One region of the Erythrobacter sp. JB1-7 genome, then DNA from elsewhere that is predicted to be linked to it. Evidence: predicted binding sites of a transcription regulator. Region 1 holds the regulator's gene; the other holds the start of a gene.
What was found. The regulator LexA, encoded in region 1, represses DNA repair genes until DNA is damaged. The targets are predictions, from matches to a motif close to GTTCCNCNCTTGTTCT.
Positions count from the first base shown of each region.

Region 2: uvrA (excinuclease ABC subunit UvrA) is a predicted target of LexA. The motif match lies at 7,337-7,352, and genes of this name have one in related genera.

Region 1 is NZ_CP200291.1:180,744-196,255, forward strand. It holds gene pyrG (CTP synthase) at 1-1,453, opposite strand, end outside; gene secG (preprotein translocase subunit SecG) at 1,549-1,971, opposite strand; gene tpiA (triose-phosphate isomerase) at 2,081-2,854, opposite strand; gene AC0V6W_RS00920 (peptidylprolyl isomerase) at 3,082-5,016, shown strand; gene trpE (anthranilate synthase component I) at 5,029-6,570, shown strand; gene AC0V6W_RS00930 (phosphodiester glycosidase family protein) at 6,579-7,451, shown strand; gene pip (prolyl aminopeptidase) at 7,448-8,404, shown strand; gene AC0V6W_RS00940 (ribosomal maturation YjgA family protein) at 8,411-8,812, shown strand; gene AC0V6W_RS00945 (anthranilate synthase component II) at 8,846-9,457, shown strand; gene trpD (anthranilate phosphoribosyltransferase) at 9,454-10,446, shown strand; gene trpC (indole-3-glycerol phosphate synthase TrpC) at 10,443-11,234, shown strand; gene moaC (cyclic pyranopterin monophosphate synthase MoaC) at 11,422-11,895, shown strand; partial or broken gene AC0V6W_RS00965 (molybdopterin molybdotransferase MoeA) at 11,940-12,316, shown strand; gene AC0V6W_RS00970 (molybdopterin molybdotransferase MoeA) at 12,317-12,925, shown strand; gene AC0V6W_RS00975 (hypothetical protein) at 12,940-13,077, shown strand; gene lexA (transcriptional repressor LexA) at 13,295-14,008, shown strand; gene AC0V6W_RS00985 (ComEC/Rec2 family competence protein) at 14,092-15,512, opposite strand, start outside.
Region 2 is NZ_CP200291.1:461,138-476,649, forward strand. It holds gene AC0V6W_RS02260 (O-antigen ligase family protein) at 1-770, shown strand, start outside; gene AC0V6W_RS02265 (FkbM family methyltransferase) at 780-1,592, shown strand; gene AC0V6W_RS02270 (hypothetical protein) at 1,528-2,529, opposite strand; gene AC0V6W_RS02275 (hypothetical protein) at 3,393-4,268, shown strand; gene uvrA (excinuclease ABC subunit UvrA) at 4,304-7,327, opposite strand; gene AC0V6W_RS02285 (hypothetical protein) at 7,551-8,957, opposite strand; gene AC0V6W_RS02290 (GCN5-related N-acetyltransferase) at 8,997-9,380, opposite strand; gene AC0V6W_RS02295 (ABC transporter ATP-binding protein) at 9,691-10,467, opposite strand; gene AC0V6W_RS02300 (FecCD family ABC transporter permease) at 10,464-11,504, opposite strand; gene AC0V6W_RS02305 (ABC transporter substrate-binding protein) at 11,479-12,414, opposite strand; gene AC0V6W_RS02310 (cell wall hydrolase) at 12,675-14,009, shown strand; gene AC0V6W_RS02315 (hypothetical protein) at 14,215-14,700, shown strand; gene AC0V6W_RS02320 (putative bifunctional diguanylate cyclase/phosphodiesterase) at 14,781-15,512, shown strand, end outside.

The DNA of each region.
Region 1 (15,512 bases):
TTTCAAGCGGCTCGATATAAGCGGCATTCACCTCATATCGGTGACGATGGCGCTCTGAAATGCTGCTTACACCGCCATAAATCTGGCTGATATGGCTGCTGCCCTGAAGGACGGCCTCGTAAGCCCCCAATCGCATTGTCCCGCCCAAATCCGTGTCAGCATTGCGTTGTTGCAGGCCATCTTCACTCATCCATTCGGTGATGATACCGACAACCGGCTCTGATGTTTCGCCAAATTCTGTCGAAGATGCGGCGTCCAATCCTGCCGTGTTTCGCATTCCTTCAACGCAGGCCATTTGCATACCCAAACATATGCCGAAAAACGGAACCTTGCGTTCGCGAGCAAAGCGGACGCTTGCAATTTTGCCTTCGCTCCCACGCGATCCAAAGCCACCGGGCACCAAAATTCCATGCAACGGCTCTAGCTGAGCCGTAATATCCGCAGCGTCCTGATCAAAAAGTTCCGCGTCAATCCATCGGATGTTGACTTTGGCGCGGTTGGCAAGCCCGCCATGAACCAACGCTTCGTTCAAAGACTTATAGGCATCCGGCAATCCAACATATTTGCCCACAACACCGATGGTGACCTCGCCGTCGGGTTGGAAATAGCGATCAGTCACATCAAGCCATGATGACAGATCAGGCTCGCGCGCATCGGTGATGCCGAACCCGCGCAACACCTCTGCATCGAGGCCTTCCTTGTGATATTGCAGCGGGACCGAATAAATCGAGGGCGCATCCAGAGCCGGGATCACCGCTTCTTTGCGCACATTGCAGAAATTGGCGATTTTCTGCCGCTCGCCTTCGGGAATGGGGTGTTCAGCCCGGCACAAAAGCACGTCGGGTTTGATCCCCAGACTGGCCAGTTCGCGCACGGAATGCTGGGTGGGCTTGGTCTTAAGCTCGCCCGCCGCGGCGATGTAAGGCACCAGCGTCACATGGACGCTGAGCGTTTGGAGCGGCTCCAATTCGTTTCGGAGCTGGCGGATCGCTTCCATAAAAGGGAGCGATTCGATGTCGCCAACCGTCCCGCCAATTTCACACAGCACAAAATCAAGATCATCGCTGTCTGCCAGCGCGAACGCTTTGATCTCATCGGTCACATGCGGGATTACCTGCACAGTTGCGCCCAGATAATCGCCGCGCCGTTCACGCGCGATGATGTCGCGATAGACGCGCCCGCTGGTTATGTTGTCGCTTTGCCGGGCGGAAACGCCCGTGAACCGCTCGTAATGGCCCAGATCAAGATCGGTTTCTGCACCATCATCGGTGACATAAACCTCACCATGCTGATACGGGCTCATCGTGCCCGGATCGACATTGAGATAGGGGTCAAACTTGCGAATGCGCACCTTGTACCCGCGTGCCTGCAACAGGCTTGCAAGGGATGCTGCCATTAAACCTTTGCCGAGCGAGGAGACCACGCCGCCGGTGATGAAAATGTACCGCGCCATGGGAGAAAAGCCCTAAGCCTCGTTTGGGGTGTGGGGCAAGCAAATTGCGCCGCGATTTGCGGCCCAATCCACAGCTGCGATGATGAAATGCGGCTTTATTCAGCCAGCGGGTCAGCAGCCGGGGTTTCGCCCGCTGCCGGACCGGCGGTTTCAGCCGGTGCTGCTGCGCCATCAGCCAGCGGATCGGCGCTGCCATCTGTTTCAGGCGCGCCGCCCAGCAAATCCTCGCTTGAGGGCGCTGAGCCTGCTGCGCCGCGATCGAGAGTAGTCTCAACCGTGCTGCCGCTGCGTTCTTTCACCGCAACAGCGGCCAGTGCGATCGACAAAGTGACAAAGGCAATCGCCAGCCACTTGGTTGATTTGGTGAGAAAATCCGCCGCACCGCGCGCGCCCAGTGCGCCATTGGGATTGCCGCCAATGCCCAATCCGCCGCCTTCGCTGCGCTGCATCAGCACAACGGCGACAAGCCCGGCGGCTACCAGCGCCTGAACAACGGTAAGAAAGATAAAGACGGACATGAAAAGGGTGTTCCAATAGCAATTTGTTGGCCGCGACATAGGGATCGCAGCGCGCAGTGGCAAGCGTAGCCCGTGCGCAGCGGCGCGGCGGGATCACGCTGCGCGGGGTTTAAGCGTCTGCGGTTTCCCCGGCGGCAAGCGCAATGCCCATAAAGCTGTCCGCTGTCAGACTGGCCCCGCCGACCAGCGCGCCGCCCACTTCACCAATGCCCAGAATATCACTCGCATTGTCTGGTTTGACAGAGCCGCCATACAATATGCGGATCGCTGCGCCGTCTTCCTCGCCGTAAAGCTCGATCAACAAACCGCGGATCGCGCCGTGCATTTCGGCGATATCATCAAGGCTGGCGGTTTTGCCCGTGCCAATCGCCCAGATCGGCTCATAAGCGACGGTGATTTTCTCGAACGCCTCGCTCAGATCAGCGCCCGCCTCAGGCAGCGATGCGGTAAGTTGTTCTTTGACGAATGCGACCGCTTCGCCTTTATCGCGGGTCGCCTCATCCTCACCGCAGCACAGGATAACGCGCAGGCCTGCTTGCAATGCGGCATCGGCCTTGGCTTTGACCAAAGCGTTGCTTTCGCCGTAACCCTGACGGCGCTCGCTGTGGCCAAGGATAACGAATTTCGCCCCCGCATCGGCCAGCATGCCTGCTGCAATCTCGCCTGTATACGCGCCGCCTTCTGCCTCGTGACAGTTTTGTGCGCCAACAGCGATCTGTTCCGCCTCGCGGTGGACGGGGTGGATCAGAGTGTAAGGCGGCGCAATTGCCACTTCCACTTTCATATGACGCTGGGCCGCACGATCAATCGCGCGCGCTTCGGCAAGCATTGCGCGCGTGCCGTGCATTTTCCAATTTCCTACGATGTAGGGACGCTGAGACATTCAGGTATCCTGCCAATGGGTCGTGTGTTTCGAGATCTTCAGCCAGCATGTAGGGCCGCATCTCCCGGTCCGCTAGCCAAGGAATTTCATCCCGTCAAAACCTGCTGCCACCTGTTGCCGACAGGTCGCAGGCCGGATAAGGCGCTTACCGGATAAGGACTTGCAAAAGTGATAATACGCATTTCCTTGGTATTTGAACGCCCAAAGCACGGGACCAGACACGCAAAATGATCTCTTTTTTCCGCAATTTCTTTCAGTCCAAAATCGGCCTGCCGATCTTTATCGCGTTTTTGGTCCTGGTGGCGCTTGCTTTTGCGGCGAGCGATATCACCGGCAGCACATTTGGCGGCATTTCAGGTGGTGACCGCGCCGCGCTGGTGGGCGATGACAGCATTTCAGCGAGCGAATTGGCCAGCACAGCCAACAGCGCATTGAGCCAGGTGCGCCAGCAAGATCCAACGCTGACCATGCCCGTTTTCGTTGAACAGGGCGGATTTGATGAAGTGCTCGATCAGCTTATCAACCGCTATGCTGTGGGCGAATATGCGGAGATGTTTGGTCTTCGCGCCGGGGAAAATCTTGTAAACAGCGAGATTTTGCAGATCCCTGCTTTCCTAAATTTAACCGGCGAATTTGATAACGAGGTCTATCAGGCGGCGCTTTCGCGCCAGGGATTGACCGATGCTGTGCTGCGGCGCGATCTGGCTGATGGGCTGCTGGCGCAGCAATTGCTCGTCCCTGCCCTCGCCTCTCCCATTCTGCCTAAGAAAGCGGCCAAGCAATATGCGGCTTTGGTGCGGGAACGCCGGCGCGGGCAAATCGGACTTATCCCCAGTGAACTGTTTATGCCCGGTGGCGATCCCACGGCTGAGCAATTGGAGACGTTCTATTCAGACAATCGCACCCGGTTCATCATCCCGGAACGCCGGGTGCTGCGCTATGCCGCGTTCGGGGCGGGCTCCATCGCTTCCAGCGCGCAGCCAACCGATGCCGAGATCGCTGCCCGGTACGAGGCAAACGCCGATCAGTACAAAGCGATTGAGCGCCGCGCGGTCAGTTCTTTCGTTGTACCGACGCAGCAGGCCGCTCAGGCGCTGGCGGAGCGCATTCGCGGTGGTGTCTCGCTTGAGGCGGCTGCGCGTGAAGCTGGGTTTAACATATCTTCGGGCGAATTGAGCACGCGCGAGGAATTGGCATCTGCCACCAGTTTTGCAGCGGCTGAGAAGATCTTCGAAACATCGCGCGACGGTATTGTGGAGCCTGCGCAAAGCACGCTGGGCTGGTATGTCGCGCGCGTCGATCAGATTGAGACGACCCCTGCGCGCACCCTGGCACAAGCAAGCGATGAAATTCGCGAAGCTCTGAAAATCGAAAAAGCCGCATCGGCGCTGGCTGATATGTCCGCCAATATCGAGGAAGAAGTCGATAGCGGCACGTCCCTCACCGATGTTGCGCAGGCTTATGGGCTTGACGTGCAAACAACCCCGCAAGTGCTCGCCGATGGGCGTATTTTTGGCCAGCAGGGGCCAGGGCTTAGCCCGCAGCTCAGCCCCATTCTCGAAACGGCCTTCCAGATGGAGGAAAGCGAGCCGCAATTGGCAGCGCTGGTGCCGGGGCAGCAATTTATCGTGTTTGATGTTGAAAGCATCACCGAAAGCGCCGCGCCTCCCCTCACCGAAGTCCGTGATGAAGCAGTACAGGCGTGGAAGTTCTCCGAAGGCAGCAAAGCGGCGCGTAAAGCGGCTGACACGATCCTTGAAAAAGTGCGCGGCGGCGCGTCATTGGCCGACGCAATGTCGGCGGAAAACGCCGCACTGCCGCCCGCTGACAGGATCGATCTGGCGCGCGCCGAACTGCTTGCCCAAGGCGGGCAGAATGTGCCTCCGCCGCTGATCCTGCTGTTTTCGATGGCCGAGGGGTCCACCAAACTGTTCGAAGGCGCGCGCGATGGCGGGTGGTTCGTGGTTGACCTCGATGAGATTGTAACAACTCTGCCCGAAGATGATGATCCCCTGCTCGCGCAGACGCAGCAGCAATTTGCGCAGGCCCTCAGCGCGGAATACACGGCCCAATTGCAAGCCGCGATCCGCGACGAGGTTGGCGTTGAGCGCAATGAGGATGCGATTGAGGCAGTGCGCAGACAGCTGACCGGCGACAATTAAGGGCTGATCAAAGTGGCATTTGCGCTTCCTGAGAATGCAGACGGCGCGCAGGCCGCTTTATCCGCTGGTAAACCTGCGCTGGTGTGGCGCCGGGTCATCGCGGATTGCGACACGCCCGTCAGCGCGGCAGTGCGCCTGATAGAGCCGGGGCGCGGCGATTTTCTGCTCGAATCGGTCGAAGGCGGCGAAGTGCGCGGGCGCTACAGTCTGCTCGGCCTCAACCCCGATCTGGTCTTTCGTGCGTTGGGAAACACTGCTGAGATCAACCGCGAATGGCGCACCAATCGCGCCCGGTTCGTCCCATGCGATATGCGCGATGGCACCAATGCGCTGGGTGAACTGCGCAGCCTTGCCAAAGACTGTCTGATAGATGTGCCCGATACCCTGCCCAAGGCGCTCGCCTGTCTGGTGGGGTATTTCGGGTATGAGACAATCGGCCTTGTCGAAACGCTGCCGCGCGCGGCGCCGAGCGAGCTCGATCTGCCCGATATGCTGTTTGTGCGCCCCACGGTTCTGTTGGTGTTTGACAGCCTGTCTGATGAATTGTTCTGCATCGCGCCTGTCTGGGCCGATGCGAAATCTGCGCAAAACCCAGATGCTGCGATCACGCAGGCGGGCGATGCGATTGATGCGACCTTGGCCGCATTGGAGCAGCCGCGTGACCGATCTGCGCCGCAAGTAAGCGGTGATGATACAGAGCCGGAACTGACCCCCGTTATCGCAGGGGATGATTACAAGGCGATGGTCGCGCGCGCGAAGGATTACATCCTTGCAGGCGATATCTTTCAGGTGGTGCTGGCCCAGCGCTTTACCTGCCCGTTTGAACTGCCTCCGCTGGCGCTGTATCGCGCTTTGCGCCGGGTGAACCCGTCGCCTTTCCTCTATTTCCTCGATCTACCCGGTTTTGCGATTGTCGGGTCCAGCCCTGAAATATTGGTTCGGGTGCGCGATAACGAAGTGACCATTCGCCCGATTGCCGGCACCCGCCCGCGCGGCGCAAGCGCTGAGGAAGACGCGGCGAATGAGCAAAGCTTGCTTAACGATCCCAAGGAATTGGCCGAACATCTGATGCTGCTTGATTTGGGGCGCAATGATACGGGCCGGGTGGCGGAGCGCGGCAGCGTTAAAGTCACCGGCAGTTTCACCATCGAACGCTACAGCCATGTGATGCACATTGTCAGCAATGTGGTGGGGCAATTGGCCAAGGGGCGCGATGCGCTGGATGCGCTGTTCGCCGGATTTCCCGCAGGCACCGTCTCAGGTGCGCCAAAAATCCGGGCATGCGAGATCATTGCCGAGTTGGAAGGCGAGACGCGCGGGGCCTATGCTGGCGGCGTGGGCTATTTCTCACCCGATGGTTCGGTGGATTCGTGCATTGTCCTCAGAACTGCGGTGGTAAAGGACAAGGTTATGCATGTGCAGGCAGGCGCGGGGATCGTCGCAGATAGCGATCCGGATTACGAACTGGCGGAATGCCGCGCAAAAGCGGGCGCGCTGATCGCAGCTGCGCGCGAAGCGGTCCGCATTTCCAACAGCTTGAGGTTTGGGCAATGAGCCGATCAATGATGTCATCTTCCCGGTTGGGCCTAATCTGCGCGGCGGGGCTCGCGCTGGCGTTATCGGCGTGCGAACAGCAGCCCGGCGGCGAACCTGTGGTGCGCACATCGCTTGATGGAAGCCCGCCCAAAGACGGCGAAGTGGTGGCCGCAGCTACGCCCGAAGAGACGCCTTCACCCGAAGCCACCGAGACCCCCGAAGCGGCGGCCTCTGCTTGCAAGAAAGCGGAATTTGAGGCGGCCACTCTCACCCATTGCATCGCCGATCCGGCCAAGCACCGGATTTTCACCGTGCTCAGCCCCGGTTCCGGACGGCAGCCGTTCGGATCGCTGTCTGCCTATGCGGCGACAGCAGACAAGACCAAAGTCGCCTTTGCAATGAATGCCGGCGCGTTTGGCGATGATTTGCGCGCGCTTGGATATTACGTGGAAAAAGGCGAGCGATTGAAACTGCTCAACCGAGAGAGCGGCAGCGGCAATTTCTTCCTCAAGCCCAATGGCGTGTTTTATGGCACGGGCGGGCAGTGGCGCATGCGCACCGCCGACAGTTTCTTGCGCAATGTCTCAGACAGGCCAAATTTCGGCACGCAATCCGGCCCTATGCTGGTGATCGATGGAAAGCTTCACCCCGAAATCCAGACCGATGGCCCATCGCGCGCGGTGCGCAATGGCGTGGGGCTTGGCGCGGATGGGACAGCGCATTTCGTGATCGCGGATGATCCAGTCAGCTTTGGCAAGATCGCCCGGTTCTTCAAAGATCGCCTTGGCACGCCCAATGCGCTGCTGCTGGATAGCAATGTGTCGGCCCTATGGGATCCGGCAACCGGCAGGCTGGATACAAAGCGCGCCGGGCCAATCGTGGTTGTCACCAAGAAATGAGCGCCTCGCGCCGCACGCTTTATCCCGCGATAGAGCCGTATGAGACAGGCATGCTCGATGTCGGCGAAGGGCATTCGCTTTATTACGAACGTGTCGGCACGCCCGGCGCGCGGCCTGCGGTGTTTTTGCATGGCGGCCCCGGCGGCGGCATGGCCCCTTCGCACCGCCAGCAATGGAACCCTGCCCATTATGACGTGCTGCTGTTTGACCAGCGCGGCTGCGGCCAATCGCTCCCTTTTGCGCAAATAGAGCACAACGACACATGGCGCATTGTCGCCGATATGGAGCGGCTGCGAGAACATTGCGGGTTCGATGCCTGGCAGGTCTTTGGCGGCAGCTGGGGCTCCACCTTGGCGCTTGCATATGCGCAAAAGCATCCCGAACGCGTGACGCAGCTGATCCTGCGCGGTGTTTTCCTTGCCCGCCAGCGCGAAAAAACGTGGCTGTATAAATACGGCGCAAGCGAGATCATGGCCGAACAATGGGACGCCTTTACCGGCCTAATCCCCGAAGAGGAACGCGGTGATCTGGTAAAAGCGTATTACGCCCGCCTCACCAGCGAGGATGAGGCTGTACGGCTTGAAGCGGCCAAGCAATGGTCTTTGTGGGAGGGAACGGTCGCAACCCTGCTGCCCAATCCCGGCCTGCTCGAAGACTTTGCCGATCCTGCCAAAGCTGTCCCGTTTGCCCGAATATGCGCGCGGTTTTTCCTTGAGGACTTTTTCCTCGAAGAAAGCCAATTGCTACGCGATGCGGCGCGCATGGCGGATATTCCCGGCATTATCGTGCAGGGGCGGCATGATATCTGCACCCCGCCGGGCGCTGCCTGGGCGCTCAAAAAAGCATGGCCCAAGGCAGATTTGTGGATTGTCGATGATGCAGGCCATTCCGCCAGCGAGCCGGGCATTGTCGATGGATTGGTGCGCGCAACCGATCACTTTGCCGGCCTTTGATCTGAGATGACCCGTATTGTGAGGTTTCACCGCGGCTATGCCCTTGCCGCTGCGGCATTGTTTGCGGCCGAAGTCTATATCGCCTTGTTCGTGCGCGACGCATTTGTGCGGCCCATATTGGGCGATGTGCTGGCGGTGATGTTAGTCTATTGCGGGCTGCTTAGCGTCCTGAAATTTCGCATGGTGACAGCCGCGCTCATCGCCTTTGGCATCGCGGTTGTGATTGAGATTATGCAATATCTGGACGTTCTCACGATGCTGGGGCTGGAGGATAACCGGGCGGCGCGCATTGTCCTTGGCACGACATTCACCTGGAGCGATATCCTCGCCTACGCGGTAGGAGCGATTGGCGCGACTATGATTGATAAGGGGCTAAGCGCCCTGCGAACCCCGCACACCCAATCTTGAACCCCCGCCCCATTTGCGCGAAGGCTCTCTTCCATGATTCTCATCATCGACAATTACGACAGCTTTACCTTCAACCTTGTCCATTATCTGATGGAATTGGGGGCAGAAGTGGAAGTCGTTCGCAATGATGCAATCACGGCGGCCCAAGCGATGGAGCGAGGGGCAAAGGGGTATCTCATTTCCCCGGGCCCCTGCACTCCGAATGAAGCAGGCATCAGCCTTGATCTGGTTGCGGCCTGCGCGGATGCGGGCGCGCCTTTGCTGGGCGTGTGTCTTGGCCATCAAAGCATTGGCCAGCATTTTGGCGGCACTGTGGTGCGCGGCGGATTGATGCATGGCAAAACCTCGCCTGTCACTCACGATGGCAGCGGCGTTTTCAAAGACCTGCCTTCCCCCTTCACCGCGACGCGCTATCACAGCCTTGAAGTGGTCGATATGCCGAGCGAGCTTATCGCCAATGCCCATGCCGACACACCCGGCAGTGATCACCCCAGCATTATGGGATTTCATCATAAGACCCTGCCCATTCACGGCGTGCAATTTCACCCTGAAAGCATCGCGACCCAGCATGGTCACGCGCTCCTCGCCAATTTCCTGAACCTGTGCGGCATGGATGCGCGCCTGCCTGATAGAGAGCCCGCATGACCGCCCTACCCGATATCGACACGCCGCTCACGGAAACGCAGGCGGAAACCGCCTTTGGCGCGCTGCTCGATGGCGCGCCGGATGAAGCTGAGATTGAACGCTTTCTTGTCGCGCTGTCGCAGCGGGGCGAAACCTCAAACGAAATCGCTGGCGCTGCGCGGGCATTGCGCGCGCGGCTTATCCCCATTGATGCGCCCGGCAATGCCATTGATGTGTGCGGCACGGGAGGAGACGGGCATCACACGCTCAATGTTTCCACCGCCGTCAGCCTTGTGGTTGCCGCATGCGGCGTGCCGGTCGCCAAACACGGCAACCGCGCGGCCTCTTCCAAAGCGGGCGCGGCTGATACGCTGGAAGCGCTGGGTCTGGATATGGATGCAGCAGGCGAAACGGCCGAAAAGACATTGGGCGAAATTGGCATCTGTTTTCTGTTTGCCAAAAACCACCACCCCGCCATGGGCCGCATTCAACCGATCCGCAAAAAGATTGGCAAACGCACCATTTTCAATCTGATGGGCCCGCTGTCCAACCCCGCCGGGGTCACCGCGCAATTGATTGGGATTGCCCGGCCGGCCTATGTGCCGATTTACGCGGGCGCTTTAGCAAAGCTTGGCACGGGGCGTTCGATGATTGTGTCAGGCGATGAGGGGCTTGATGAATTGAGCCTTGCCGGAGGAAACGAGGCAGCCTGGGTCAGCGGCAATGCGTTTGAAATGCGCAGGGTCGATCCGGGCATGGCCGGCCTTGCCAATGCCCCTGTCGAGGCTATTCGCGGCGATGATGCGGTTCACAACGCGGCTGCATTGAAAGCGTTGCTGCAAGGAACGCCGGGACCATACCGCGATGCCGTGGTGTTCAATGCAGCGGGCGCGTTGATGGTGGCGGGCAAAGGTGATGATTGGCAGGACTGCGCCAGCCAGGCGGCAGAAGCGATTGATGCTGGCCGCGCAGAAGAGTTGCTAAAGCGTTGGATTGCGCTGGCAGTATGAACAAGCTGGAGGAAATTTGCGCCCATAAGGCAGGCGAAGTGTCCGCGCGCAAAACGGCCACATCCGATTTTCAGCTGGAAACGCTCGCTTCTAAGCAATCACCACCGCGCGGGTTTGAGCGCAAGCTGCGTGAAACCGCCAAATCCCGCTTTGCACTGATCGCAGAAGTCAAGAAAGCTTCGCCTTCCAAAGGATTGATAAGAGAGGAGTTTAATCCCGCCCAGCACGCCCGCGATTATGCCGCTGGCGGGGCGGCGTGCCTGTCCGTCCTTACCGATGCGCCGTATTTTCAAGGGCATGAAGATTACCTCATCGCTGCGCGCGCGGCCTGCGATCTGCCGGTTTTGCGCAAGGATTTTATGATCGATCCATGGCAATGCGCAGAAGCGCGCGCAATCGGAGCCGATGCGATTCTGATTATCGTCGCGGCGCTCGGCAATGCGCAAATGGCAGAGATTGAACAGGCCGCGCGCGAACATGCCATGGATGTGCTGGTCGAAGTGCATGATGAGAAAGAGCTGGAACGCGCGCTCACTCACCTTCAATCCAAGCTGATCGGAGTGAACAATCGCGATCTTAAAACCTTCACAACCTCGCTATCCGTGACAGAGCGGCTGTCCGCGCTTGTGCCTGATGATGTCTTGTTGGTCGGCGAAAGCGGGATCAACGCGCATGCAGACCTTGTGCGGCTTGAAGCGTCAGGCGTTCGGACATTTCTGGTCGGCGAAAGCCTGATGCGCGAAACAGACGTCGCCGCTGCAACGCAGCGTCTGCTTAACGGACAGTAGCGGCGCTGTCCTACATCGCGCATTTGTGGCAATCAGGGCCAATGGCTTATGTGATTGGCAATTCCTCCCCGAAACACGCAGATTTGTTCGCATTGACAGGCAAAGCAGCGCTGTGTGCGGCGGGGCAGGTTTTTAGTGTCAGGACCGTGTAACATGCGGTCCATGCTTCAGGTTAAGGGCGCGTAGTATGAACAGACTAACCCATCTCGGCGATGACGGCGCGGCGCGCATGGTGGATGTGGGGGGCAAGGCGCAAAGCGAGCGGACCGCAATCGCCTCGGGCCTTATCACCATGTCGTCAGACGCGCTCACCGCGATCCGCGAAGGCGACGCGCCCAAAGGCGATGTGCTTGGCACTGCGCGCATTGCAGGCATCATGGCGGCCAAACGGACAGGCGAGCTGATCCCGCTCTGCCATCCGCTGGGGCTGGAAGCGGTGGGGATTGAGTTCACCTTTGAGGATACCGGCGTGCGCGCGCTTGCCACTTGCTCGCTCACCGGCAAGACGGGCGTGGAAATGGAAGCGATGGTCGCTGTCTCCACGGCGCTCCTGACGATCTACGATATGACCAAAGCGATCGATAAAGGCATGGTGATCGGCGAAGTGCGGCTCATCGAGAAGCGCGGCGGCAAATCGGGCACGTGGAAAGCGAGCCAGTGAGCGGGCTTCTGCCTTTGGTCGAAGCGCAGGAGCGGCTCCTCGCCATGGCCGTGCGAGGCCCGGTGGAGCAGCTTGGCGCTAGCGCAGCGCGGGGACGCTATTTGGCTGCCGATGTGACAGCGAAGCGAACTCAGCCGCCCGCGGACCTGTCAGCGATGGATGGCTATGCAATTGCAGGTGCAGGCCCGTGGCAGCGTGTGGGCGAGGCGCGCGCAGGCCAGCCCTATGACGGAGCGCTGACAGGCGGCGAATGCACTCGCATCTCGACAGGGGCGCACATGCCGCAAGGCGCAGACAGAGTGCTGATCCAGGAGAACGCAGTCATTGATGGCGTTTCTGTGGTCTTGGGCGAGGGAGAGGAGATGCCCTCCCCCAGCGCCATGTGCGCGCGCGCGGCTTCGACTTTGCGCAAGGCGACCGCGTGCTGAGCGCTGGCACGCGGATAGGCCCTGCACAGATCGCGCTCGCGCTGTCGGCTGGATGCGGTGAGCTACCCGTGCGCGGGCCGCCCAGCATCGCGATCCTTGATAGCGGGGACGAACTGGCAAGCGACCCTGCCGAGTGCGGTCCGGGCCAGATCCCTGCCAGCAATGGCGCGATGATCGCAGCCATGGTCGAAGCGCTGGGCTGCACCACCATGCGGCTTGGCCCGGTGGCCGATGACATGCAGGCGCTGGCAGAGGCCTTGGCCCAGGCGGAAAGCGCAGACATCCTCATCACATCTGGCGGTGCATCGGTGGGCGATCATGACCTCATCCAGCGCGCTTTGGCGGATTGGGGCGCGGATCTCGCGTTCTGGAAAGTGGCGATCAAGCCGGGCAAGCCGCTCATGGTGGCACAGCGCAAAGGCCAGGTGGTGCTGGGCCTGCCCGGCAATCCGGTCTCAAGCTATGTGACCGCGTTCCTGTTCGCTCTCCCGCTCGTGCGTGCAAGCCTTGGCGACAAAGCGCCCTTGCCGGCTGAGGAGACCCGGATCGCGTCCACGGCCGTGCCCGCAACCGGCCCGCGGCGCGAGTTCGTTAGGGGGTGAGCGATGGGCGGCATGTGAGCCCCGCATCTTCACAGGATTCCAGTGCCTTGCGCGCGCTTGCTGAGGCCAATTGCCTGATCGTGCGTCCCGAAAACAGCTGTGCGGTGGCGCAAGGCGAAGAAGTGGCTGTGTATAACCTCCGAAATGGCTGAATTGCAGCGGTTTGCGGGCTAACAGGGTGTTGACTTGTTCCGATTGGTTGCCTACTTGTTCCTCATTCGTTCACCTTATCGGTGATCGGGCAGCGTTCCAACCGCACTTTGCCCTTGGGTCACACCCTTTTGGCGCTGTGCCTCTTTGAACGCGTGAGTTCTGCACTGCGGGGGCTTTGTTGCCTCGCTCGAAAGTGCGTCAAAAGGAGTTTGCCTGATGCTGACGGCAAAGCAACACGAACTGATCCGCTTCATACAAGAGCGGCTTGAAGCAACAGGCATTTCGCCCAGCTTCGAAGAGATGAAAGAAGCGCTCGATCTCAAAAGCAAATCGGGCGTTCATCGTCTGATTTCGGCGTTGGAAGAACGCGGCTTCATCCGCCGTCTACCCAACAGGGCGCGCGCACTCGAAGTCATCAAAATGCCCGAAGATGCAACACCTGCTCCGCGTAAAGCATCGGGTGAAACGGCGGCGGATGATACAGTCGTCGATCTGGCGGCAGCGCGCACAGCAGCTGCGGCTCGCTCGCAGCCCGAACCTGCCAATGATGTCATCAGCATTCCGCTGCATGGCCGGATTGCAGCAGGCGCACCGATCGAAGCGCTTGAAGGACAAAGCGCGCTTCCCGTGCCAGCGGCACTGCTTGGCCCCGGAGAGCACTATGCGCTCGAAGTGTCAGGCGATTCCATGCTCGAAGCAGGCATCTTCGATGGCGATTTCGCCCTGATCAAACGGACAGACACTGCGCGCGATGGCGAGATTGTGGTTGCGCTGGTCCGCGGTGAAGAGGCGACCTTGAAGTATCTGCACAAGGATAAAGGCATGGTGCGGCTTGATCCGGCCAATGCAGCCTATGATCCGCAGGTCTATGGATCGGGTGAGGTGCAGGTGCAGGGCAAACTTGCAGGATTGCTGCGCCGCTATCACTAATTGTGTCGCGGGGGTGGGTGCGTTCCGTTCCGGCGTAAGCCTATCGGCACCCCTCCCCGCTGCGCGTCATAAGCGGGCTTGGGTCAGTCCTCAAACCCCTTCCACCAACCGTGCTCGCCTTGGCTGGCAGCAACCGTGGTGACCGTCTCTCTGCTAAGGTCAATCGCAAGACCGCCGTTCTGGCCAAGATAGCCGCGATCCGCTTTGAGCCAGCGCGGTTTGCACGAGCGCGGCAAAAAGCGATCAGCGACCACGATATCGGCCTGATCGCATGCAGCAGCCAAAGCGCGCTCTTCGATCAGATTGCGGTTGCGCGCGAGGAGAAGCACCCAGTCCCTGCCGCCTCGCTCAAGAGTGATAAGGCAGAACTCGGCAGAACACCGCGCACCAGGCCATTCGCTAAGCGGGATAGGATCGCTGGTCACGCTAGACAGTTCAAGCAGGTTATCGCGCGAATAGGAGGAACGGCTGTCTCGCAGCGAAAGCAGCGCTCTCGACCCATCAGGCTGAATGGTGGTGATCCCGACATGGCGCCCTTCCCGCCCAACCAGAATGTCGGGTATGGGGGTGGCCAGCAAAGCCGCTATCCCTGCTGCAACAGGAGCAAAACCAAACAGCCTCGCTCTGCCCGACCACAGCGCCAGCCACAGCCCTCCTGCGACAAACAGGGCAATCGTAACGCCGCCCATTTGCGGCATCAGCTTGACCGCGCCGGGTTGAGCGGAAGTGAAATGCGCAATGGCAAGCAAAGCTTCAAGCGCGCGTTCGGCGATCCACCATACAGGCGCGCCTGCACCCACCAGATCGAGAGCCAGGCCGAGCGCGATCATCGGCATCGCGATGAACGTCACCAAAGGAATGGCGATGACATTGGCCAGCGCTCCATACAGTCCAGCGCGGTGAAAATGGAACATGACAATCGGCATCAGGGCAAGCTCAATGACCAGGCCCGTCAGGAAAAGCATGGCCGTGTTGCGTCCAAATCGCTGCCACCAGGGTTCTTCGCGCGCAGCCAGAAAGGCTCTCACCGGGCCAGACGAATGCAAAGCAACAATGGCAAGGACGGCGGAAAAACTCATCTGAAAGCTGGGACCGATCACCGTCTCGGGCCACACCACCATCACGAACATCGCAGCGACCGCGACCATGCGGAACGACAGCGCATCACGCCCCAGCGCCAGAGCGCCCAGGACCAGAATGGCGGCAACGCAGGCCCTGACGGTGGGCACCTGCGCGCCTGTGAGTAAGGTGTAGGCGATACCGGCCATTGCTCCGGCTACCGCAGCCGCAACCGGCAATCGCACCCGCAAAGCCAAAGCGGGGAACAGCGCCAATAGCTTAATCACTACAAAATAAGCTGCGGCAATCACCGCGCTCACATGCAGCCCGCTGATAGCAAGCAAATGCGTAAGGCCCGCATCGCGCATCGCTTCCTCATCAGCTTGCGGGATGGCTCCTCGGTCACCGCTCGCAAAGGCTGCAGCAATCGTGCCCGCCGATCCAT
Region 2 (15,512 bases), 280 kb from region 1:
GGCTTGCCGTGATCTCGACGGTTGCAGCAGGCGCGCTGTTCACGATCGAGCGGCGCTGGGTGCTCGCCGCGTTCTGCGCCGCGCTGATGCCGATCCTCGCGCTCAACCTGTACATGGCCAAGGCGACCTCCGCGCTTGTCTCCACCGCGCTTGCCGCAGGGTGCCTCATCGCGTTTCTCGCCTCACGCAGGCTTGAGATCCAGGCGCGTTCGGGCATTCTCATTGCCGCTGTGCTGGTCGTGCTTGGCGCGATTGCGACCATGGACTTCTGGCTGCCTCCGCTGTTCGACCTGTTCCTTGACGCGAGCGGCAAAGACCGCGGGCTGACCGGCCGGGTTGACCTGTGGGCGCATGGCCGCACCATCATGCGCGATGCCCCGGTGCTAGGCATCGGGTACAACGCGTTCTGGCTGCACGGCAACCTTGATGCAGAGCATCTGTGGCGCATGATGGGCATCTCAACCCGGATGGGCTTCAACTTCCACAACACCTTCATGGAGATCCGCGTGCACACCGGCTGGGTCGGCCTCGCGCTGTTCGTCGGTGTTTGGCTGTATGCCGCGCTGCGCGTCTTCCTGCGCGCTCTGCTCAGCCCCGCAATCCCGCTTGTCATGGCCGCTGCAATCGTCATCTTCTTCTCCATGAAGCTGCAATTTGAGGTCATCGGGTTTGAGACCATGCACTTCTCCACCATCATCGGCTTTGCCGTGCTCGCCATGGGGATGCGCAGCGCGGGCAAGGCCACCATTCCAGCGCCATCCCGGCGATAGGGGGCACCTATGGGCATTCTTGGCACAGCCAAACGCAGCGTCTTTCGCACCATCGCATCCAATCGCACCGCTTTGCCCGTGCGCGCCATGCACAAGGCTGCGACCTTCATCGATGATGCGGTCAACAACCGCGGGTCCGAGTTCCATGAGAACGGCGAGGCAGACCTGCTCAAACGCCTTTCTCCGGCCAATCTCACCACAGTGTTCGACGTCGGAGCCAATGTCGGCGAATACACCCGCGCCGCGCTTGCCGCTTTCCCATCTGCCACTGTGCACGCTTTCGAAGTTGCTCCTGAAACCGCAGCCGAGTTCGCCGCCAATCTTGCCCCCGCCATCGCTGACAAGCGCGTGCTCCTCCACCCTTACGGCTTGTCCGACCAGGCCGGCACGATGGACATGTACTACTACCCCGACAACAACCAGCTCACATCCTATTCCAAGCGTCACCCAGAGCATCGTTCGGTCAAGTTCACAGCCGATATCAGCACGTTAGACACCTATTGCGACACCCATTCGATTGACGCCATCGACTTCCTCAAGATCGACATTGAAGGGCATGAGTTCAAAGTCATCCAGGGGGCGAAACGCGTGTTTGCCAAGGGAGGAGTTGCAGCGCTCCAGTTCGAGTTTGGCGCGTTCAACACAGGGTCCAAGTTCATCATCCGCGATTACTACGAGCTGCTGCCTGACTACTGGATTGGCAAGGTCTTCCCCCGCAATGTCGACTTTCGCAAGTACAGCTGGACGATGGAGGAGTTCAGTTTCTGCAACTATGTGGCGGTTCACAAGTCGCGTCCTGATCTGCGCGATCTGCTGAGCTAGAGGCCTCTCCAGCGCCAGGTTCGGCTTTCCACCACTCGCGCTCACCCGCTTCAAAGGCGAGCAATTCAGCCCATTCTATCGCATCTGTCCGCTCGGTGCTGGTCGCGCGCTGAGCGGGGCGCATGGCGGTTTCGGGGCGGGCTGCTTCCATCGCGGACAGCCGCGCCTCCAGCGATCCGGGGCCTGTATCCGCCTCTTCCAGTGTGTCCTCCAGACTGTCAGTTTCTGGAGACATGGCCCGAGACATGGACCGCATGTTACACTGTCCTAAGGGTAAATTCTCGCCCTTCTCAGAGCCTCCCTCACCGCCGCTATCATTCGCCTCTTTCTGCGCCGCAACGGCCGCGCTGTCAGCGCATGTGGGCAGCACAATCTCGGTAAGGTCCAGCTCCACGCTCTCACGCTCCCGCCGCGCGCGGGCGCTTGCACCTGTCAACGCGCCCTCATCCGAGCCATCACTGGCGCCCTCAAACGCCGCGACCACCGCGTCAAATTCGCCCACCAGCTGCGCGACATCCTCGCTTTGCGCTTTCTTGTCGAGCCGCGCGAGATGCGCCAGCAGCAGCCGCGCATCATAGCGCCTGCGCGTCGCCACCACTTCGCCGTGGTAATAGACCTGCTCCTCCACCCCGTGCATCGCGCGGCTGGCAAGCAAGTCCTCCGCCCGCTCGCGCGCAATCACCAGCGCTGCATCAACGCCCAGCCGAAACGCCCGGCACGTGCGCCGCAGCCGATAGATCGTCTGATGCGACACAGACGCCGCCCGCGCCGCAATCCGCACTTCGCCCGTCTCCGCCAGGTTCATCAAAAACACCCCCTGCCGGGCGCGCGTAAACTGGCTCTGCTGCGGCCGAGCCGTGTCCTCAGGAAGCGCCTCAATCAAAGCCGGCAAAGACGGCGCGCGATGGCGCGGGGGGTAAGTGGGTGTGTTGGACATTGTTGGCTCCTTGGAAGTTTGGGAGCCGAACCAGTTATACGGTTTTGGGGGAGTAGGAAAATGGGGGTTGTGGGAGGTCGAGCTGCGGCCCCACTCCGCTCGTCCTGAGCCTGTCGAAGGACCGCACTTCTCTATGAGTCCGAGAGCAGAAGAAAGAACAGTCCGTTGGCAAACTCAGGACGAGCGTGGTTCAGACCCAAGCCATCACCCAAGCCATCAGCGTCATCCCCGACCCCTAGTCATTCCCGCGCAGGGCTCTCCTGAGCCTGCCGAAGGGCGGGGATCCAGCGTGATGGGCTCGGCGTGCGAGGGGTTTCGCGCAGAGAGCGCAAAGGAAAGGGAGACGCGGAGGAAGGGGTGAGCGAAGAAGCTTCGCCTCCGCGCCGACCGTCACCCCGGCGAAGGCCGGGCTCTAGAGCGGTAAGCACTGAAAGAAGAAGCTGGGTCGCGGCCTACGCCGGGATGACGAGGTTGTGTCTATTGGGAGGAGGGCCTCCAAGCCAAACCCACCCCCAACCCCTCCCGCCCGCGTGAGGGGAGCGAGGAGTCGCAGCGAAGCAGAGACGGCCGAAGGCCACCTCGCGAGCCGCTAGGCGAGCACAAACTGCCATTCGATGGCAGTCAGAAATAAGGGTGTCCTTTAAGAAAGGTCGTGCGATGCCATACACTCATTCCTCATTAAGACTGCACCGCCCAATGCCTCTCGAAGCGAATGGCTCGAAAGTTTTTCGGGTGCCGATCTGATCTGCGCGATTTGTTGGCATTGCAAAACACCTAACCACCCAAGGCAAAGCGTTAACCACAAATCAAACTCCCGCTCCTATTGCCCGAAGCAAAGGCATTAAATCAGGGGCTCAACTACCATGTTCTGGCAACGCTTTTCCCGCATTGGGCTGGTAATCAATATCAAATCGCTGCTTGTCGTCATTCTGGCAATTGCGTCCACTTGGGCCTGCCTGCGGCTCAATTTGGTAGCCGATTACCCGCTCACGATCATTTCGACCGCGGTGATCTTCCCGATCGTGTTTTCTATTGGTCACGCATACAAGCGCCGAGAATCTGCGCTGGATGATTACGGCACGATCAAAGCGCATGGCCGCGCGCTCTATTTCGCTGCACGCGATTGGCTGCCTGATGACGGCAGCGGCGCCAAAGAAGAACGTCTTCGCCATATCGAGCGCGCCTTGGCCGAATTGCTTCGGTCATGCCGCGCGATGTTCAAAAGCGACCGTGTCGATATGCCGCAGACAGAACGCGCGGTTTACGCTGCATTTTCTGACCTTTCCGGCTTTGTAAAACGGATGCGCAGCGAAGGGCTGGCAAGCGGAGAATGCAGCCGGTGCAATCAATACGTCTCCAAAATGATCGTCGCGTTTGAAAGCGTCAAACATATCTACCAATACCGCACACCGCGCACTTTGCGCGCATTCAGCGATGTCTTCATTGTGCTTTTACCGCTGATTTATGGACCGTTTTTCGCGTTTTGTGCCATCGAGTATCAGGCCCCCGTTTTGACTTATGTGATGCCGGTTTTATTTGCGGTGATCCTGACGGGATTGGACAATATCCAAACCCATCTGGAAGATCCCTTTGACCAGATCGGCCCCGATGATGTGGCCATCAATGCAGAGAAATTTGTCGAGCTTTTGGCATGCGGCGAAGATGATGAGGTATGCGATGATGCGCGCGGGCTTCAGAGCAAATTGGGCGATGCGATCGGCAGCAAAGCGGCGGCTTGAGGTTTCGCTCCGATCCGTCATCCTCCGGCCCCGGCCTACGCCGGGGCAGGCTCGTTCCCGTGTTGCGCTTTCAATAGAGGTTTCAGATATTTGCCCGTAAAGCTGCGGGGCTCGCGAACGATCTCCTCGGGAACGCCCTCCGCCACAATCTCGCCGCCGCGCACGCCGCCTTCCGGGCCCAGGTCCACGATCCAGTCGGCGGTTTTGATCACATCAAGGTTGTGCTCGATCACCACGACCGAATTGCCTTGGTCCACCAGCCTGTGCAGCACTTCGAGGAGTTTGCGCACATCTTCAAAGTGAAGCCCGGTGGTTGGCTCATCGAGGATATAAAGCGTCTGCCCGGTGGAGCGTTTCGCGAGTTCCTTCGCAAGTTTCACCCGCTGCGCTTCGCCGCCTGACAGGGTGGTCGCTTGCTGGCCGACTTTGACATAGCCCAGCCCCACCTCGTTCAGCATCCGCATTTTGTCGCGGATCGGGGGGACGGCCTTGAAGAACTCTTCCGCATCCTCAATCGTCATATCGAGCACATCGGCGATGGAGAGCCCTTTGAATTTCACTTCCAAAGTTTCGCGATTATAGCGCTTTCCGCCGCATTCTTCACAGGTTACATAAACATCGGGGAGGAAGTGCATCTCGATCTTGATGAGCCCATCGCCCGTGCATTTCTCGCAGCGGCCGCCTTTCACGTTAAAGCTGAAGCGGCCCGGCTTGTATCCTCGCGCCTGGGCCTCGGGCAGGCCTGCGAACCAGTCGCGGATATTGGTGAACGCGCCGGTGTATGTGGCCGGGTTGGAGCGCGGGGTGCGGCCAATGGGGGATTGGTCGATCTCGATCACCTTGTCGCAATATTCGAGGCCCGTGACCGCCTCATGCTTGCCCGCGATAATGCGCGCGCCGTTGAGCGTGCGCGCGGCGGCGGCATAGAGCGTGTCGATGGTGAAGGAGGATTTGCCCGAGCCTGACACGCCCGTGATGCAGGTGAATGTGCCCAGCGGGATGGAGGCTGTGACATTGTTGAGATTGTTGGCGGCCGCGCCTTTGACAGTCAGCTTGTGGCCATTGCCTTTGCGCCGCTTTTTGGGGACCGAAATCTCCCGCCGTCCGGTCAGATAATCAGCGGTGAGCGATTTCTTGGAGCGCAGGATCTGTTTGAGCGTCCCCTGCGCCACCACCTCGCCCCCGCGAACGCCGGCACCGGGTCCAAGGTCCACCACATGGTCGGCCTGGCGGATCGCATCCTCGTCATGCTCGACCACAATCACGGTGTTGCCCAGATCGCGCAGGCGCTTCAATGTTTCCAGCAGGCGGTCATTGTCGCGCTGGTGCAGGCCGATGCTGGGTTCATCAAGCACATAGAGCACGCCCGACAAACCGCTGCCGATCTGGCTCGCAAGCCGGATGCGCTGGCTTTCCCCGCCCGACAAAGTGCCGCTGGTGCGGTCAAGGTTCAGGTAATCGAGGCCGACATTGTCGAGGAAACCCAGCCGTTCATTGATCTCTTTCAGAATGGCCTTGGCGATCTGGCTTTGCTGATCGGTCAGCTTGTCATCCAGGCCAAGGAACCACGCTTTCGCATCCGACACGCTCATCGCGACGGGTTCTGCAATGTCCGTGCCCGCCACTTTCACCGCCAAGGCTTTCTCATTCAGCCGTTTGCCCCCGCACGCCTCGCACGCTTGCGAGGTCTGGAACTTGCCCAGTTCCTCCTGCATCCACGCGCTTTCGGTTTGCATCATGCGCCGGTTGAGATTGCCGATCACGCCTTCGAACGGCTTGTTCACGGTGTAGCTTTTGCGCCCATCCTTAAACGTCAGCTGCACCGGCATCCCGCCTGTGCCGTGCAGGATAATCATGCGCTGATCGGGCTCCAGATCGCGCCACGGGGTCGTCACAGTGAAATCATACGCCTTGGCGAGCGAAGTCAGCACCTGCATGTAATAAGGCGAAGGCGGGTTCGATTTCGCCCACGGAGCAATCGCGCCCTGTTTCAAAGTCAGCGCTTCATTGGGCACCACCAGCTGCTCATCAAACAGCTGTTTTTCACCAATCCCGTCGCAGGTCGGGCATGCACCCTGAGGCGAGTTGAAGGAGAACAGGCGCGGTTCGATCTCTTCAATGGTGAAGCCTGATACCGGGCAGGCGAATTTCTCCGAAAACACGATCCGGTTTTCTGGCACTCCAGCGCCTTTGAGATTCCCTCCCTTTTCCGCTCGTGCTGAGCTTGTCGAAGCACCGTCCTTCTTTTTGGAGCTGTCGGCAGAAGTGAAGGACGGCCCTTCGACAGGCTCAGGGCGAGCGGTTTTTTGGCTTTCGGCCATGGCCTCAGCCACCGTCCCATCCGCCAAATCCACATAAGCCAGCCCGTCCGCCAGCTTCAAAGCTGTCTCAAAGGAATCCGCCAGCCGCGTCTCCAGCCCGGCTTTCACCGCGAGCCTGTCCACCACAACCTCGATATCGTGCTTAAATTTCTTATCGAGCGCGGGCGCTTCTTCAATTGGGTAAAGCTCCCCGTCGATCCGCACGCGGGTAAAGCCTGCCTTTTGCCATTCGGCCATTTCCTTGCGGTATTCGCCCTTGCGCCCCCGCACGACCGGCGCGAGAAGATAGGCGCGCGTGCCCTCAGGCAGCTCCATCACCCGGTCTACCATTTGAGAAACGCTTTGCGCCTCAATCGGTTTGCCGGTCGCAGGCGAATAGGGCACGCCCACCCTCGCCCAGAGCAATCGCATATAATCGTAAATCTCAGTGACCGTCGCCACAGTAGAGCGCGGATTGCGGCTGGTCGTCTTCTGCTCGATGGAGATCGCCGGCGAAAGCCCGTCAATATGCTCGACATCGGGCTTTTGCATCATTTCAAGAAACTGCCGCGCATAAGCGGAAAGCGATTCCACATACCGCCGCTGCCCCTCAGCATAGATCGTATCGAACGCGAGAGAGGATTTACCCGAGCCCGAAAGCCCCGTCACAACAATCAAGGCATCGCGCGGAAGATCGATATCAATGCCTTTGAGATTATGCTCACGGGCACCACGAACGGAGATTTTGGTTAGGGACATGGGCGCTGTGTTCCGGAAATGTTCACATAAGTAAAGGGGCGTAGGCGTGGACGCGGTCACGTGTCCACCACTTGGATGTAAGCGGTCTGTTTTACAATGATTGGGAAACCGCAAAGCTCCCGCCAATCTCGCCTACCCCTACCCCCTCCCGCACGCGGGAGGGGCAGCAAGACTTAGAGAGCGTAAGCGAACTTAGTCGCAGCGGGGTGGGTATTCGGCGAGACTACCCGCCCACGGCTGACACAATAAGACTCAGAAGCCCCGAAAGCTTCATCACCAAAAGAAAAAGGCCGAAAGCAGACCATTTACCAAGCTGTTTGCCAAACTCTGCCTCAAGGCCTTTGAAAAACTCAGGAGAGATCTTGCGCATCTTATCAAGGCTCTGAGCGAGGCCCTTCCCCTGTTTAGCCACCTCTCCTTTCGTGGGCTGCGGCTTGTCCAAGTCCGCTTGCAGCGCAAGCAAGCGGTTATCGATAGCTTTCAATTGCTCCTCAATTTTGCCAACCGCGTCCACTGGAAATGTCAGATCATCAACCGGACCGACATCTTCAAATGCGCCGGAATTGTGACCAATGGCTGGCCGATCCATTTCATCGAGTGCATAAAGTGAGGCCTCCCGCGTCTCTTGGAGGGCTGCCTTAAGCTTTGGAATATCTTCAGCGGCAATCGTTTGGTTAGAGGTCTCGACGGCAGTCAACCGGTCCAGGATAGACTGGAGGTCAAGCTGGCCGCCCTGAGGCTCGAACGCCCCCGTGACTTTGCTAGCTTGTTGGTTTTGATTGGACAGTCTTAGAGCATCAACGAACGCGGTGATGTCTGCGTTTACTTCGCGCGGTTCGCGTCTCCACCATTCGTCGTCTTGATCGATGATCCAGCGGTAGAACTTCTCATCCGCTTCGTCGTCGAAATCGGCGAAAGCATGAGGCAGGCCCTCAAGGCGACCGTAATACCACTCGCGCCATATCGCGAAACCATGCTCTGGGCGCGAGAGCCATTGGGCTGCCCGACCCCAACTTTCTCGAAACCAATCTGGTTTTTTCCGCCAAAGCCTAGAGCGGGAGATTTTGTAGTGCGCCTCATCGATGTTCAGGGCTGCTCGGTCACCTTCAGTACTATCCCAGATATCGTCTGCCGCATAACTGGCTTCCCTAGCTGCAGACGCAGCAAATTGGACGGCGTCTGCGCCAGCGCGCGCGCGACCTTCTAAGACCTCGTCTCCCTGGAAACGATCGCTCACATGGCTAGTTACCACGACTGCGCTCATGGCGGAATCGGAGGCGTTGACTACCGCGTTTGTGGCGGCGAACTCCACCTCTCCTGGCGCAAATGAGTCTTCGTTCATACTTGATTGCGACAACCGCAAAGACCGACCGGCTCCCTCAGCTGCGGCAATGGCCCGCACATCGCCGAGCTTTGGCGCGCTATGCACAGCAGCAGCAACGGAAATAGATCGAAGGACATTCTGAACAAATGCCGGATCAACATTGTCATCGCGCCAATTTGATGGATCAAACGAAAGCGGAAGTACGCGCAAAGCACTGCGCAACGAGATTACGTCTCCAAAGTCAGGCTGTTGGTCTCTGAACCAAGCAAAAAGGTCCTCCCACTTCGGATAATCATTTTCCATCATCTACCTCATCGCCGCTTATCCCGCACACGGCAAGTCCCCTCACCCCTTCCTCCGCCACGCAAGCGAGCGCGCATTCAGCTCCCGCAAATCCGCCTCGCCGCGCGCAACGGCCTCGCCCAAAGCCACGGCCCGCTCCAGCACCTGCAGCGGCGCATTCCGGTAGGCCGGCGCTTTTACAAAATCGCGCCACTTGCCCCCGCAGGAATTGTCGAGCAACACGCGCATAAAGCAGTGATCTGCGCTGATCGGCCAGCTGCGTGTCTTTGCCAGATTGGGCAGGGTTTCACGGGTGAGCGCGAACCATCGCCGGGTCAGAGCATCGCGGCGGCCAGAATCGTTGCCCGTGCCATTGGGCGCATCATTATGCGCATCATCGCTTGGATTGCTGCCTAGATCGCTGAAGAGGTCATTTTGCCGGGTCATTGCGAAGAATCCGCTTCGTAGCTGACGTTAGGGAAACCAGCCAAGAACTTCACATGAACTTGCATATTTCGCATGCCCTTCCCAGCAAGCCCTATAGAAAACCTGTAGTCGTGAAACCCGCAGAAAACCGTACTCTCATAGTCCTCTTTGCGAGTCTTTGCTGTCGCCTTTCGGGTCGCACCTTAGGTACTTCAGACCTGTTTAAAGAGCCCGATTGCGGGCGGAATTGGCCTTCGAAAATTGGACACGTCGCGCTGGTTCTGCCCGCTTGCGGTGCGCTCGATTGCGTGATGGCCAGAATGGCAACCCGCTATCCCTTAACGATCAGAGCGCGCGCTCCCGCATCGCCGGTCCACTGCGCTTCTACTCCCCACACATCACCGATGATTTGCGGCGACAACGCGGCACCGGGCGGCCCGGCAATCGCAAGGCGTCCTTTATCGAGCACAATCACATGATCGGCATGGTTCATCGCCAAGGCCAGATCGTGCAGCACCATCACGGCGCCCGTATCCCCGCCCCCCGTGCCACCTTTCACGCAGGATTTGAGATGCGCGAGCAGATTGAGCTGGTGCGCCAGATCAAGGCTGGCGAGCGGTTCATCGGCGAGGATAAATTGCGGCTGGCCCGCCAGCACCCGCGCGAGCAGAACCCGCGCGCGTTCTCCGCCCGATAGCTGATGCGCGCGGCGGCGGCGCAAATCTGCGCAATCGAGCGCGGTTAAAGCGGCCTCCACCGCCTCCGCTCCCGCAGGTGAGCGCGCATCGCCATGCGGCATCCGGCCAAGCTTCACCAGAGCCTCGACAGTCACATCCCACGCGATCTCGGCTGATTGGGGCAGATATCCCAGTGCGCGCGCGCGGGCCTGCGCCGAATAATCGGGCAGCGCTTTGCCGCCAAATTGCACCTCGCCCTGGGATGGCTCCAACAGCCCAGCACACGCCATCAACAGCGAGGATTTGCCCGCGCCATTGGGGCCGACAATCGCGGTGATGGTGCCGGGGGTGAACTCGGCAGAGATATCCTCCAGCACGCGCTTACCCCCGCGCATCAGCGACAGCTTGCGGACCGAAAGCGGCGCGCTCATAGCTGCCCCCGGCGCATGCGGATCAGCAGCCACAAGAAAAACGGCGCGCCGATCAGCGACAGGGCAATGCCCAGCCGCAGCTCTGTCACCAAAGGCAGCACTCGCACCGCGCAATCGGCTATCAGGACAAGCGCTGCGCCCGCAAGCGCGCTGGGCACGATCAGGCTGGAAGGCATACGGTCGGTTAACGGGCGCACCAGATGCGGGACGATCAGCCCGACAAATCCGACAATGCCCGCCACCGCGACCCCTGCCCCCACAGTCAACCCCACGCCCAAAACCAGCAATACGAGCAGGCGCGCAGGGTTCACGCCCATGGAGCGCGCGGCATCCTCTCCCAAAGTCAGCGCATCGAGCGGGCGCGCCGTCAGCATCAGCGCAGCGATGCCCGCCAGCGTTAAGGGGGCGGCGATCCAGACCTCGGCCCAGGATCTGTCGGTTAAAGCCCCGTTGAGCCACAGCACGATTTGGCTCATCGCAAAGGCATTGGGCGCAAGCGTTATGGCAAGCGCGGTGAGCGCGCCTGCGAGGCTGGCAATCATCAATCCGGCCAGTGTGAACAGCGCAAGTCCGCCGCCCGCGCCCGATGATGTTCGTCCCGCTATTGCGGCTAGCAGCGCCATACCGGTGGCCGCGCCGATTAAGGCAGAGGCGGGCAGTCCGTATGCGGCCCATCCGGCGGGGAGGAGCGAGACAGCCCCGCCCGCAATTCCGGCTCCGGCCCACAGCCACATCACCGCGCCCAATGCCGCCATCGGCGCAATGCCGAACAGGCCCGGATCAGCCAGCGGATTGCGCAAATATCCCTGCATCGCGGCCCCTGCTGCTCCCAATCCTGCGCCCAGCGTCAAAGCCAGCACCGCGCGCGGCAGGCGCAGCTCCATCAGGATGAGCGCAGCATTCGCGCCGCTATCGCCGGTATGGAACGGATCAATCCACACTCTGCCCGCCAACAGCGACAGCGGCACCAGCACGGCCAGCAGCAGGCCGAGCATCAGGCACAGCGTCACATTAGTGCGCATGGCGGCTCTCATCATGGATCATGTCGCCGGGCGGGTTGAGCGCGAAATCCAGCCTGATCTGTTCCAGCCGCTCCCACGCTTTGGGCATGCTGGGGCCGCCGCAATAAAACAGCTCTGGCCCAAACCGGGCGATGCGGGTGTTATCAAGCTCCCCGAGCAGCGGATGCGTTTGCCCCGCAGCATCGCCTGCCACCAGCAGCAGGTCGGGCGGATTGGCCAATATCGCTTCCAAAGTCACGTGGTCGGCCTGACCCAGCCCCATTTGCGCCGCATGATTGGCAAGCGCGAACCGGGCCAGATGCTCCCATACAAGCGATGTTTCGCCCGCTACGATCTGCCCCGGTTGCCATACCATGGCGCTAACCTGCGAAGGATCGCCGCGCGGCTCCGCGCCAAAGGATGGAACAGCGCGCATGATGCGTGCCTCTAACGCTTTGCCCGCGCGGGTTTGCCCCGAAAGCTGTGCCAGCCGCTTAATCTGCGTCAGGCTTTCATCGAGGGTGGCCGGGCTGCCAAAGGTTTCCACGCGCAATCCCAGCTGCTCCAAAGCGGCCTTGGTTGATGGCGCGATAAAAGTGCTGGCAGCGACCAGATCGGGTTTGAGCGCGAGGATTTCCTCCGCCGTCCCTCCGGTGACGCCGTAGCGCGCGGCTACATCTGGCGCGATGGAGCTGGATGCGGGATCGCGGCTGTAATGCGACAGGGCAAGCACTTGGTCAGGACCGGCAAGCTCGACGAGAATGGCATCAAGGCACGGATTGAGGCTGACGATTGTGGGTTTATCGCCGGGCGGATTGCCCGCAGGCGCGGCGGTTTGCGGCGGGCTGCATGCCGCCAAAAAAGCCGCGAAAAGGCCCGCAAAAAGGGCGACAATCGCCTTTCGCCAGGCGAATTGCGCCGCTGATTGAGTTCGATATCCCGTCACGTTGCGGGGCAGCGTTACGCATGGTGACGCTGACAGGCAAGCAGAGCTGGCCCGGTTTACCAAACCCGTTCAACCAAGCCCCGTCCGCCAAACCCAATTAACAATCTGATGCGCCTTGTTTGCTTTTTGTACAGGTTGCATATGTTAACTCGGAGACTGCCCGGTTTCACGCTACGCGCAGCTGCGCGCCTCCGGGTGCAAGCAACACTTCAAATTCAGGACACAGAAATCCGTTTATCGGCCCCAAATTTCCAAACGCAATGACCAAAGCCCGCATCTTTGAACGCGCCAATCTGGGGATCGAAAGCGCCCCGCTCAAAGCGCCCTTTGTGGCGCCTGCGCCCGGTGATGCGGCCCCGCGCGAAACGGATGAAGCAGGCCTTGAGGAAAACGCGCAGCCTGCAAAGCCTGCTCCTGATCTTGCCGCTGGCCCTACCTCTGGCCCCCCAACCGATAGCGCCGCATCCGAGCATCCCACTTTGCGTCAGCAATTCGAAGCGGTGCCTTTCAAGAAACGCGCTTTATTGCTTGCTGCGGTCATCGCGGTGCCTGCCATGGCCGCACCGGGTGATTTTGGCGCGCTGCCTGCCGATGCGCCAACCGCCAATGATGATTTTGCCACGCGCGAAATCGTGAAGGCCGCATTGCCGTTTGAGCGGCCCGGACAAAGCTTTCCCGGATCAGCGTTCTATTATCTGGGCGATCCGCCCAAGGACAAATTGCTCGCCCTGCCGACAACCGATGCATTCGACACTGGCGCAGAAGGCGCGCGCAAGCTTGGCTCTGCGATTGATGCAGGGCCAGCGGCGCGGCCATTCTTTTCCTCCAGCACAGGCCCTGCGCATTTGCGCGCGCTTGACTGTATGGCGCAGGCCATATGGTACGAAGCGGCAAGCGAGCGTGAGGCTGGCCAGCGCGCCGTTGCGCAAGTGGTGCTGAACCGCGTTGCGCATCCAAGCTGGCCCGGCAGCGTGTGCGGAGTGGTCTATGAAGGGTCGACGCGCTCCACCGGGTGCCAGTTCAGCTTTACCTGCGATGGCAGCCTGTCACGCCGGGCACGCGGCGCAAGCTGGGACAGAGCGCGCAGATTGGCATCGGAAGCTTTGTCTGGCAGCGTTTATGCCCCGATTGGCCATGCGACCCATTACCACACGCTTTGGGTTAATCCCTATTGGGCCAGCTCGCTCGATCATGTCGGCACAATTGGGGCGCACCGCTTCTATCGCAACCGCGGCACTGCGGGCGAGAAAGCGGCCTTTACAGGCAGCTATGCCGGGGTCGAACCGGCTGTAAGCGGCCGCACAGCGCCGCGTCCTTCGGGCACGGCGGCAGCAGGCATGGTATCTGGGACGGAGCCCGGATATGTGCCCGGCATACCCGGTACCGAAGGCGCGCCTGCGGCTACCGAGAATGCACCTGCACCAACTGCCGCCGCATCGGGCACCCCGCCCGCTCCTGCAGCAACACCCAAAGCGCCCCAGACGCAGCTGTCTGATCCGGCGTTAAAGGGCTCAGGTTCGGTCAAATCAGATTTTACCAATGCGGGCCAGTGGAAGAAACGCCCCGGCGACAAGCCCGATCCGCAGCAGGATTAAGCGTCCCTCTCAGCGGCCCCTTTCAGCAGGCCCTTTCAACTCGCAAAGCCTTATACTTAAGCATCTGGTAACTGTGTTTTCACACAAAATATTAGCGGGCTCGGCGCTATCCAAAGGCTTGATTTTCAAGCACCTGTGCTCTGCGCCCCCACCCGGCCCCTAACGCCGCGAAAAGGTGCTGCGCCAAACGCGGATAGCGCCCCAAATGACCATTCATTTCGCTCCTGCAAAGGGCAAACCCAGCGCTTTGGTTTGCCATCCCATCATGGTGAGCGGGGTGGCGGACAAGCGGATTGGCAGCGCGAGGAACGCCGGCACTCATGACCGGGTCAAGTTGGGCAAACCCGCCAATGATAATCGCAAGTCAAGCCTGGTGCGCAAACCCGGCGCGGGAACCATCCCTGTGGATGCGGGGTCAGACAAAGTGATTGAGGCCGCCTTGCGCCATTTTGGCCAGCACGGCCTTGGCGCAGCACGGGCGGCACGCATCCGGGCAAAGCAGGCGTTTTTCGAAGGCGACCGCAAAGCCTATGACTGGTGGACCGCAATCACCTATGCGCTTGACCGGCGGATGATCGCAGATGCGCCCCAAAATACGCACCCGAATGGCCTCCCGAATGGCCAAAGGTTAATGAAACCAGCCAATTCCGACGATGAAACCCGCGAAGTACCACCGGGAAACGCGGGTTAACCCCTTCATATCATGCGCTCTTGTTGAATGTGGGCGGGCGTTAACTCGGGCTTGACCACTTTGCTTTAAGCATCTTCGCCATGGGCGCGATCGGGCTAATACGAAAATTAAGGACGCTGCAAACCCAGCGCACGCGCACCGATAAGGTGTCTGCGCGGGTTCGGCGTTTGCTCGTGCGCACGCTCTACACCCAACCGCTCAGCCTGGCGGTGGGTGCCTTCACGACTATCAGCGCCGCTGTCATCGCCGCGTGGGTATCGCAATCGTCCGAATTGTACGCCGCCAGCCTGATCCTGTTTCTGATTGGCGCCGCGCGCGTTGGCTGCGCTTTTGGCCTGTCGCCCGACAAAGTCGCCAATTCCACCACCATGCTCGAACTCGTCTACGAAATTGGCGCGTTCAGCTATGCTCTCGCACTGGGATGCACCGCCGCCTATACGGTGCTGATCGGGGCTGAGGCCGAGGTGGTCGTGCTGTTGGTGGCCAATGCGCTGTGCTACGGCGTGGGCGTGTCGGCCCGCAATGCTGGCCGGTTGACCATTGCGATGGGGCAATTGTGCCTTGCCGCCCTGCCCATTGCGCTCGCCTGTCTGGTCAGCGGGAAAGTCGCCTATGTCGCTTTGGGTGTGACGATTTTCGGCCTTATCGCAGGTATGCTTTCGATTGCAGTCAACATTTTCAAGGTCTTGCGCGATTCCATCGCCTCGGCTGAAACCAGCGCCCAACTGGCCGATAAAATGCAAGTGCTCGCCCGCACCGATGTCGTAACCGGCCTGTCGAACCGCGCAGGCCTCAATCATTCCATGGTCGAA